Regions from separate parts of the Halomonas sp. Mc5H-6 genome, predicted to be linked through region 2. Evidence: predicted binding sites of a transcription regulator. Region 2 holds the regulator's gene; the other holds the start of a gene.
What was found. The regulator FNR, encoded in region 2, switches genes on or off when oxygen is low (the NO sensors DNR and NnrR bind a similar motif). The targets are predictions, from matches to a motif close to TTGATNTANATCAA.

Region 1 (5,411 bases), on a different contig from region 2:
ACGGCGCATTGCACGGCGTCCCAATAGCATGGGGTGTCGCATATTGCTACGGTCCGCCAGGCTTAGCTCAACCGGAAAGTTAAGATCGCCCAGGCGCATTGGGGTGCGGATCACATACCGCCATTCAGTGTGTCCGTTCGAGCTGGTCACCCGTCGGCGATCATGTAAATGCACTTTCAATCGGTGAGCCGGTGTTTCAGGCCCGCCACTATGGGTAATAAAACTGACCCATAGCTGACCATCTTCGTCTTCATGGGTCTCGATCTCCTCGGCGTGTAGCGCAGAGGTACGTGCACCCGTGTCTGCTTTGCAGCACAGATGAAGTGCCAGATCCGGCAAATAGACCATTTCACGACGGCCAATAACCGCTTTGGCCTGGTAAGGGAGTTCTTTCAAAACCACTCCTTAGGAAGCCGATGATTAACGACATTGCGCTTTACTTTCATCGGGCGTTCCTCAGCATCATCAGTAATCAACCCTGGGATTATCCGCTATTGGCCGTCAGTTCAACCACGCGGGCGTGGATCCTTGAGCCTTCCGGTGCGTCACGCAGCGCCATCAGTAACGGCAGGCGTAGCCGGGGAATCAGCGCCAAGTCTTTTACCATCGCAATAAAATCGGTGCGTTCGTCATCAGCCAGACGCGACAGGAAAAGCGGTAGACGTTCGCCGTCTTCCAAATGTGACCAGCCCCTTCCTGCCATCGCTGCCAGTACGTCGGGCCCACTGGTGGTCTCGTCGCGGAGCAACTGAGCATACCAATGGCCTACTTCGTCGGTGTCCGTCGCTCCGACGGCCCGTACGCAGGCACATAGCATTTCCAGATCACCTGCAATGATGGCTTTTTCACCCCGCTGGCGCAATGCGGCGACCAGGCTGCTGGGCAAAGGCTGATGCTCCAGACAAAGGCAAAAGGCCTGAGCAACCTCTGTGGGCAAACGGGCGAACTGGGTGGCTAATCGCTCTGCCGTCTCTTCATCGAGGCGGACTACCACGTCGGCGATACCCTGTAACCCCAACTGTTGCCAGTCTAGCGCCTGTGGATCGCGGAGGTAAGCGTCGACGGGTTCAAAATACCGACTGGCAGGCAAGTCAAGCGCATGGGTTGCCCGGGCATTAAGCATCGCCTGAAAAGGGGCGCTCGGGGTAAAGGCGAGCGGGTTGTCCTTCATCAGGTTATCAACTCCCGAGCCGTGCCCCTGACCCAACTGCGAGACGTTGCGGCCGAGGGTTTCAAGCAGCCGGTTCAGAAACGCATCGCGCTGGGCGGGCACCAGGTGGCCTTCCTCGTCCAACGGCAGAGCCAGAAACCAGATCGCCGGTTCGGGCATATCACCCAGACGAAACACAATGGCCACGCGCGCCTGACCTTGCCAGGGTTCAGGCCATGGGCTTTGGGCATTTTCCAGCTGGCGCAGTGCATCAATGGGGCACGGGGTGACGCGCCGTCCCATATGATAAAGCGACACACTGGCTCCGCTGCGCTGAAAAAACTCGTCTAGGGTGCGAATTGGTTGCATAACGTCCTTTCCCATTGCAAGCCTGCACTCTACCTTGCGGATAGCAGCCTGTCAGCCGTAGGCACCCATAATATCACGCCTTTTTTACTGTCTGGTTAAAAATTAAACAGTCATCGCCAACCCGCATGGGAAACGCGGATGCGATACCTTTCCATAGCTTATCCACAGTCTCTTGCAGGTTTTCTGTGAATCTGTGAATAACGAAGATCCCGGTGGATGAGTGGCAACTCAGCCATAGAGTAGGGATAATGCTTGTTTAATTATCTGATTTAACATAGGTGGTTTATGGGTGCACATCGCGAGCTTCATACCGCGCTTCTTGACCTTGAAGCGACGCTAAAGGCCGCTGACCTATGGCGTATGCCAACCCCAGAAGCAGCGGCTTTTTCCAGCCAGCAGCCGTTCTGTGTCGATACAATGTCGCTGCTCCAGTGGCTGCGCTTTGTGTTTATCGCGCGCCTGGAGTCGCTGGCTGAAGCGGGTGGGCCGATGCCCGCCAAATGCGAGGTGGCGCCCGCCGTGGCGGCCTATTTGCAGCAGGAGCAAACACCTGCCCATCACCAGTTGCTCGTTGTGCGGGCTGTGGAGAGAGTGGATAAGGTCGTCACTGAAAACTGAAGGCCGTTGTAACAACAAAGCCCGCCGCAAGGCAGGCTTTGTGGATAACGCCTGAGAGGTTATTGGCTGTCAGCCTAGAAACGATAGCTGAGGCCACCCATGACCACGACAGGGTCGATCTCAACGGTACCGGCCGCTGCACCGTCAACGCTGGCATCGGTATCGATGTCGATGTACCAGGCCGCGGCGTTCAACGCCCAGTGGTCATCAATCAGCAGGTCGACGCCTACTTGCCCCGCTGCACCCCAGGAGTCATCCAGATCTAAATCGCCAATCGCGAGCTCTTCATCGGAGAAATGGGTGTAGTTAATACCCGCGCCGACATAAGGCTGTACCCGGGACTGTGTGCCGCCCAACGGGTAATACTGCATTGTCAGGGTTGGCGGCAAGTGCTTGGTTGAAGCGATATTACCGCCGTTCAGGTGGATATCGTGCTCGAACGGCAGCGCGGCCAATAGCTCCACGCCGACTTTATCGAGGAAGCGGTAGCCCAAGGTGAACGCAAAATCGGTTTCATCCTGTACATCCACGGCCAGCGCACCGTTGGCCAGTGAGCCGTTGTCGCTTTTAGGAGCGACTTTGGCAACACCCACGCGGGTAAAGAAATCACCCGCGCCGTAAGCGAATGCCTGGCTGCTGGTCATCAACGCAGAAGCGGCAACGGTGGATACAAGTAGGGTAGGCAGGGCGGCTTTACGCATGGGGGCACTCCTGATGTTAAAACAGACAGTTTCAAACGACTCGTTGCAACGCTGGACGGCTATTCGATAGCCGCTTAACGATGTGGCCAGTGTAACGAGATCCAGGGAGTGGATTATTGATCCAGGGCAAGGGTTGCTGGGTAGGTGCTATGCCCTAAAGAAGATGCCCCTCAGGCTGGCATAAAAATGCAAGCCACACCTCGCAACAAGCGCGTGATTGCGGGCGCCATGATAACGTATATGTACCTAAAGGCGTATATTAGTTGAGAATTGAATATGCAAGAGATGCGTCATGACCGGAATCACAGCAACTGAGGCGCGCAGCATTTGGCCACTAACAAGGAAAGGTCATGCGGTAGGGGGGACAATCCTGATCTGTGTTTGCTGAGCTCTGGAGGAGGATGGGTGGCATTGGCCCGACGTTCACCTTTTTTAAGAACTGATTGTCTACTTAAAGCCCTAAAACCGACTCCTCACCGAATAAGCCGACCATATATAAGCAGTGAAGATACAACCATTGCTCCACCGATAATCGTTAATAAGCTCAATGGTGCATCGTAGACAAGATAGTCTAATAAATATGTAATAACAGGCACCAAAAAAAACAGCGTTGAGACCTTGCTTGCTTTGTCCCCTTTCAGCATGTATACCAGCAAAAGCACGGCCCCCACTGAGACCACGACAATCATCCATAGCGCTGAAAAGATAAATTGTGGCGTTAGTTTTGCGTCAAAACCATAAAGTCCAACCCCAAAAGCGAAGATGGCAGAGGATAAGCAGTATTGAACCAGCACCGAACTCATTACATGAACGTTGGTATGCTTCTGTAGGATAGTACCAAACGTCATTGCCAACACGGATAAGCTGGCGAATATAAGTCCGGGTACCGTAACAACATCTACCGCACCGCCCCCTGTGACTGCAATCACCAGTCCGACAAATCCAAGAAGCAGCACCATATAGCCTTTGCCACCAATGCGTTCCAGCGCAAGCACAGGGGTGAGTAAAGGTTGGCATCCAAGTACAATAGCAAGCATGCCGGGCGACAGGTCGTGAGCGATAGAAGCAAAGAAGAACCCCTGATAGAGGACCTGCAAAAAAAGCCCCACGAATAAGAGCCGAATCCAGGTTGGCCTGGGCATTGAAAGCAAGCTCCGAATCTCGGCCGGAAGAAGCGTAGCCAGTAATATCGTCATCACCAGCAAGGCGCCAAGAGACCTGACTAGGAGGAAGGACAGTACAGAAGAGTCCTGTAAACCAGCTTTAACAAAAAGGGCACCACTGCTCCACATGGCTAGAAAGAGCAGTGGCGCCAAACGGGCAAGATTGAAACTGACCATAATGGAGTCACTCACCAACTGGCGATTGAAAAGCGCTCACCCAAATTTCGGTTCTCAATCAAATAGTGCTTAAGCGCTTTCGCCTTGGCTGCGACCTCTTCATCGTTTTTGCTCAATGCGGCATCAATTATCCAGTCATAGCATTCTGATACGGGTATATCGTAAGTGAAATGGAATTTTGATGCGGCAAATATTATATCTTTAAAGGTTTGTTTGTTTAACATCTTAGCGATGCTTGCCACAATTTCATTTTTTTCGATTGAACTGACTGTATTTCTTTTTACATAGGTCGGTTTGACACCTTCTTCGTACCTTGCTGATTCGTTGAAAATATCACGAGGATCAAAATCTCCCTGAAAAACAAAATCAAGGCAGATTGCCATACGGCTTTTGTTTGAAAAATTAATGGCAGCGTGATCTTTGGCCGCGTCAAGGAACCATACTTCTCCTTTGCGCATCTGGAACACACCGCCTTCATCAGAGTGGTAGGATTCAGGGTTATTTTCAAGCATCATAAAAACTCGAAAGTAGCGTTCAGTTTCACCGTCCATTTCAACAAAATCTCGATGCGGGATAACCATTCCGTCAATCAAGTTTCTAGCTCTAACCATAATTAGATTTTTAATAGAAAAATTATCTTCGATAATTTTATTTATCATTTGGCATTTTTTGAGGTGCGACGTCGGTATTGCTATTTCACAGTTTCGAAACTGTGTGTCATAGTCATGTCCTGATGCATTAAACAACGAGATGTTTTTCCAATACCCTTGTGCAAATTCATCATACTCTTCATGGATCTTGGGTAGATTGTTGAGGTATTCAATTTCGCTAGAAAGGTTGACTGCGTCAAGGTCGATTTTTGCCACAATAAAAGACATAGCTTATACTCCACTTGAAAGTTTGGAAGATTGTTTTTAACCCTAGCTGTCAAAGTGGGAAAATCCCAGCGAATAATGTTGATAGGTGGGTATCAATATTTTAGATATGGTGACTGCCCTATTCTTATGGGATCTTAATCCATAGAATAACTAAAATACCTTTTATAAAGCATGGTGGGCATGGGGAGAGCAGAGGTTGAAGCAGAGTATGGGGCACTGAGTGCCAGACAAGATCTTTTTAAGAAAGTGTTTGGGAATACTTGAAACCGCAGGTGCTGCACTTATTATTACTTGAATTCAGGACTAGGAGTGCCAAATGGATCTAGACATCGATTGCTTACGCACCTTCATCGCC
Region 2 (5,411 bases):
CTGGGGTTTTTTAAATTCGTTCGGTCTAAACCGATAATCTTGGCTGCTTGAGATGAAAGCTGCGAAATGGCGGACCGGACGAGACTCGAACTCGCGACCTCCGGCGTGACAGGCCGGCATTCTAACCAACTGAACTACCGGTCCGCTGTATCGCACTGATATCTAGCAGGGTATTGCATCATCACCATTTGCGTACGCTTGGCGTTTCAAATGGTGGGTGGTACTGGGTTCGAACCAGTGACCCCCAGCTTGTAAGGCTGGTGCTCTCCCAACTGAGCTAACCACCCAGGGTATTGGCGTCACCAATTTTTACTTGATTATGTATTTATCGTGGCGGACCGGACGAGACTCGAACTCGCGACCTCCGGCGTGACAGGCCGGCATTCTAACCAACTGAACTACCGGTCCACATACGACAAAACATGGGAAAACAGGCGGGTAAGCGACGATGGCGGACCGGACGAGACTCGAACTCGCGACCTCCGGCGTGACAGGCCGGCATTCTAACCAACTGAACTACCGGTCCGCTGTATCGCACTGCTAACGCTAGGTGCTTTCCTTACTGCAACGTTTCCAGGCCATCAAAAGATGGTGGGTGGTACTGGGTTCGAACCAGTGACCCCCAGCTTGTAAGGCTGGTGCTCTCCCAACTGAGCTAACCACCCGCTGGTCACGTGGCGCTGCATTCTACAGGAGATGCGAAGGAAGTCAACACGCTACGTTCAAATACTGTAGCCAAATACGCGTTAAGGTACCGGCCCATCTCATGATTCAAACGCACGCTTGGCTGACGCCTCACTGCAGGCTTTGAGCGCGCACGAAGGATGCCCCAAGAGCGGCGGCTTCGTCAATCAAAATCGTCTGATCAAGCCCCGATGCGCGACGCGGCTTGAAGTCGTGGTCGCCATCGGTCAGCCAGGCCACGCGAGCGTTATCCGGTAGCGAATACCCCGTCACTTCATCACGGCTCCCCAGCGGGTCGCGCTCCCCCTGGAGAATCAGCGCCGGCACCTGAACCCTCGACCAGTGCGCCAGGCGCAGCTTGTCGGGCGCCTTGGGCGGATGAAAGGGATAACCGGCGATCACCAGCCCGGGGCAGGGTTGCTCGCTTGCCAGCATGCTCGCCACGCGGCCACCCATGGATTTACCCCCAAGCCACAGCGGCTTGACCGTTAACGGCGCCAGGCATGCATACCAATGCGCCAGCTCAGCAACGCTTCGGTGGATGGCGGGCGGTGGGCGGCGTTTGCCCGTCGCCTGCATTTGCTGCATGTAGCCCAGGTCAAAGGTCATCACCTGCAGCCCTCTTCCCGCAAGGGCCCTGGCAAACTGCTGCATAAAGGCTGACCGATGCCCGGCGCCTGCTCCATGAGCGAGCAGCAGGCAGCCTAAGTCTGCCTGACCATAGAGCCTGAGAGGCCCCAGACCTTCCCGCCAAAAACAGCCTTCGGCCTGCTCGGCGACCGCGTCGGCCAGCGCTTGCTGGCTGACGACTTTTTCCTCTGGCCATTGCGTGTCCAAACTCACGCTCTCCTGTTATGTGCCGTTTGCTGCTAACGGGCGTTTCCTTGACGTGGCTCAACGTTGCCGTGGGCGGCACTCGCTACCATGGTGCAAGACTCAGCCTGGAGCCCTGCCTCATGCCTGCCCCCATTCACTCAGCTCAATCAGCGCCGGGTAATCCACTCGCGGCGGCGGTGTGGGACGCTGACCGCCTCCATCGCTATGCGAGAAGCGGCCCGCGCTATACGTCCTACCCGACCGCGCTGTCCTTTGACCCATCGTTTACCGCCGACGATTTCAGCGCGGCGCTGCAACGCAGTAACCAGACCCAACGGCCGCTGTCACTTTATGTGCACATCCCCTTCTGCCGCAACGTCTGCTTTTACTGTGCGTGCAACAAGATCGCGACAAAAAACACCGCGCTCGCCGCGTCTTATCTCGCGAGGCTCGACAAGGAAATGGCGCTGACAGCGCAGAACCTGGATACCCGACGCCCGGTGGAGCAGCTCCACTGGGGCGGTGGCACGCCGACGTTTCTGACCCTCGATCAGATGAGCGAACTGGTGGATAAGCTGGATGCCCACTTCGGGCTTTCAGACGATCCTGAGCGCGACTACGCCATCGAAATCGACCCTCGCGAAGCCGATGTATTGACGCTGCGTCATCTGCAGTCACTGGGGTTCAATCGGTTGAGCCTGGGCGTGCAAGACCTCGACCCACAGGTTCAGCAGGCGATCAACCGCCCCCAGCCGCGGGCGCTGACCGAAACCTTGATGGACGAAGCCCACCGCCTGGGCTTCCGTTCGTTAAATCTCGACCTGATTTACGGCCTGCCACGCCAAACCGCCGACAGCTTTGCGCAAACCCTTCGCCAGGTCATCGAACTGAACCCCGCACGCCTGTCGGTCTTCAATTACGCCCACCTGCCAAAGCGATTCCCTCCGCAGCGACGGATTCTTGATGCCGAGCTGCCCAGTCGCGACGAAAAGCTGGCGATGCTGCGTACCACGATTGCAATGCTGACGGCTGCTGGCTACGTGCATATCGGTATGGACCATTTTGCCCGGCCCGACGACAGTCTGGCCATCGCCCAGCGTCGCGGTACGCTGCAACGCAACTTTCAAGGCTATTCCAGCCACGCCCAATGCGACCTTATCGGCCTTGGCGTCTCCGCCATCTCACGCCTGGATGACAGCTACGCGCAAAATCACAGCCAGCTTGGGCACTACCAGGCGGCGATCGATCAGGGGCAACTGGCCACACAACGCGGCATACGGCTATGCCGAGACGACCTGATCCGGCGCGATGCCATCGAACGGCTAATGTGCGATATGCAGCTTGACCTATCGACGCTCAGTGAGCGCTGGCAGATCGCGCGCGGCTATTTCAAATCAGTTTTAAGCGCACTGGAGCAGGCGCAGCACGATGGGTTGATCGATATCCGAGAACATCGACTCGAGGTGACGCCTATCGGCCGTCTGTTGATACGCCACCTGGCCATGGCCTTTGATGCACGCTTGCCCTCTGAGGCCAGCCATCATTACTCAAATATTGTTTAGCGGTTGTTATTCATGGGCGCCAGCTTCCATAATGAGGTCATGCCATCTCTGTTGGAGACTCTTATGCTGGACGCCACGCATCGGCGGCGCGCCGCCCTGCACGAAGCACGCTGCCAGACCTGCAGCTTGAGTTCGCTGTGCCTGCCGCTGGCACTGGAGCTTGAGGATATCGATCAGTTCGACGCGATCATCCAGCGACGCGCGCCACTCAAGAAAGGCGAGGCTCTATTCCATCAGGGGGATGCCTTCAACAGCGTCTATGCGGTGCGCTCCGGGAGCCTCAAGCAGATCACCAGCGAAGGTGGCGGGCATGACCAGCTGACCAACTTTTACCTCCCCAGTGAGCTGGTAGGGCTCGATGCGATCGATGAGCCGCACTACCCCGGCAGCGTGATCGCCCTGGAAACCACCACCGTGTGCGAGATTCCCTTTGACCGCCTCGACCGGCTGTCTGAAAAGCTACCCGAGTTACGCGGCCAGATATACCGCAGCATGAGCAAGGAGCTGCGCAATGACCGGCGCATGATGCGCCTGCTATCGGCCAAGACCGCTGATCAGCGATTGGCGACCTTTCTGGTCACACTTTCCGATCGTTTTCGCCGCCGTGGGTACTCGCCCTACAGCTTCCGTCTTTCCATGCCCAGGGCCGACATCGGCAACTACTTGGGCCTGGCCGTCGAGACCGTCAGCCGGATTGTCAGCCGCTTGCAGTCGCAGGAGGTGGTCGCCGTTTCCGGTCGTGAGGTACAGATCCTCGACATGGCGAAGCTGCAGCGGCTCGCCGAAGAAGAAGGTTGCTAGCCAACGTTAAACGCCTGAATACGCCCGGCTAGCAATTCCGCCTGCTTGGCTTCCAGCCCGGCAAAGTCGAACAGGTCACGGTCAGCCAGCTGTGAAGGCGCGACGTTGGTGACCGCTTTGAACATGCTTTCCAGACGGCCAGGGTGTTTCTTGTTCCACTCGGCCAGCATCTCCTTGACCACCTGCCGCTGCATATTGGGCTGGGAGCCGCACAGGTTGCAGGGGATAATGGGAAACGCCATCAGGCGCGCGTACTCGGCAATATCCGCTTCCTTGCAATAGGCCAGGGGCCGGATGATGATATTCTTGCCATCGTCGGAGAGCAGCTTGGGCGGCATCGATTTCAGACTGCCGCCGAAAAACATGTTCAAAAACAGCGTTTCCAGAATATCTTCCCGGTGATGCCCCAGGGCGATCTTGGTCGCACCGATTTCCTCGGCAAAGCCATACAGCGACCCGCGCCGCAGGCGCGAACACAGCGCGCAGGTGGTTTTGCCCTCGGGGGTTTTCTCTTTCACCACCGAGTAGGTATCACGTTCCAGAATATGGTAATCCACCCCGCGTTGCTCGAGATAGGTCGGCAGCACATGCTCGGGAAACCCCGGCTGTTTCTGGTCCATGTTGACGGCTATCAGCGAGAAGTTGACCGGCGCATTGCGCTGCAGGCTCAGCAGCATCTCAAGCATGGTGTAGCTATCCTTGCCACCGCTCAGGCAGACCATGACGCGGTCGCCTTCGTTAATCATGCGATAGTCGATAATCGCATTGCCCGTTTCGCGGCGAAGCCGCTTTTGCAGCTTGTTGAACTCGCGTTTTTGTTTGGCATCGTGGGCTTCCGAGGCGTCAGCCGCGTCGGATAAGCCGGGTGCCGCGTCGGCAGTCGCCAACGCCGGGTCAAAATGAACAGGATCATGTTGCATGGTAATCGCACTGCCGATGGTAAAAGAAGCAGCCGTTATTCTAGCAACTCCCAGCGCAATGACCCAATCGCAGGCCGCTATGAAACAGTATCCACCTCGTTACGCTGCAGGCGAAGGTACAGAAGCGCGCTGGCCGTGGCGTCTTCCAGCGCCCGCTGGGGCGTCTTGCTGGGCACTTGCCAGCAGTCAAGCGCACGCGCCAGCTCGGCTTCCTGTTCCGCCTGGGGATGTAGTCGCCGCAAATGGCGCTGGTGCAGCCTGGTGACATCCACCCGGGCATTGGGCAGCCCAAACCCCAAATGATCACGCAGCGCCTGCTCAAGCGGGGCGAGACGCTGATCGAGCTGCCAGCCAATGATTGGCCGATTGCCGATAAACTCAACCAGCGAACGCAGACTTTCAATGTTCAGCGGTTTAGTGGCCTCGACGCTATACAGCAGCTGATGACGACGCTCGGCGGCATCACTTCCTCCGCGCGCGTCTTCCCTTAGCGCCGCCACCCAGGCACGACTGGTCAGCACCTGGTGCTGGCGCAGCGTCACCGCTGCTACGCTCATGACGCCATGGTGGGCAAAGCAAGCCAATGCCACCAGTTCATTGCCCAGGTAGGGCTGGAAGAGCCACGCGT

Region 1: NH395_RS11965 (OmpW family outer membrane protein) is a predicted target of FNR. The motif match lies at 2,955-2,968, and genes of this name have one in related genera.

The regions. Positions count from the first base shown of each region.
Region 1 is NZ_JAMXSI010000007.1:176,753-182,163, reverse strand. It holds gene NH395_RS11980 (RimK/LysX family protein) at 1-396, opposite strand, end outside; gene NH395_RS11975 (DUF3549 family protein) at 485-1,519, opposite strand; gene NH395_RS11970 (YqcC family protein) at 1,805-2,137, shown strand; gene NH395_RS11965 (OmpW family outer membrane protein) at 2,212-2,838, opposite strand; gene NH395_RS11960 (DMT family transporter) at 3,312-4,178, opposite strand; gene NH395_RS11955 (aspartyl/asparaginyl beta-hydroxylase domain-containing protein) at 4,190-5,056, opposite strand; gene NH395_RS11950 (LysR family transcriptional regulator) at 5,373-5,411, shown strand, end outside.
Region 2 is NZ_JAMXSI010000002.1:108,675-114,085, reverse strand. It holds tRNA gene NH395_RS03965 (tRNA-Asp) at 68-144, opposite strand; tRNA gene NH395_RS03960 (tRNA-Val) at 212-287, opposite strand; tRNA gene NH395_RS03955 (tRNA-Asp) at 332-408, opposite strand; tRNA gene NH395_RS03950 (tRNA-Asp) at 450-526, opposite strand; tRNA gene NH395_RS03945 (tRNA-Val) at 590-665, opposite strand; gene NH395_RS03940 (alpha/beta fold hydrolase) at 796-1,527, opposite strand; gene hemN (oxygen-independent coproporphyrinogen III oxidase) at 1,641-3,062, shown strand; gene fnr (fumarate/nitrate reduction transcriptional regulator Fnr) at 3,126-3,863, shown strand; gene ttcA (tRNA 2-thiocytidine(32) synthetase TtcA) at 3,860-4,783, opposite strand; gene NH395_RS03920 (DNA polymerase III subunit epsilon) at 4,861-5,411, opposite strand, start outside.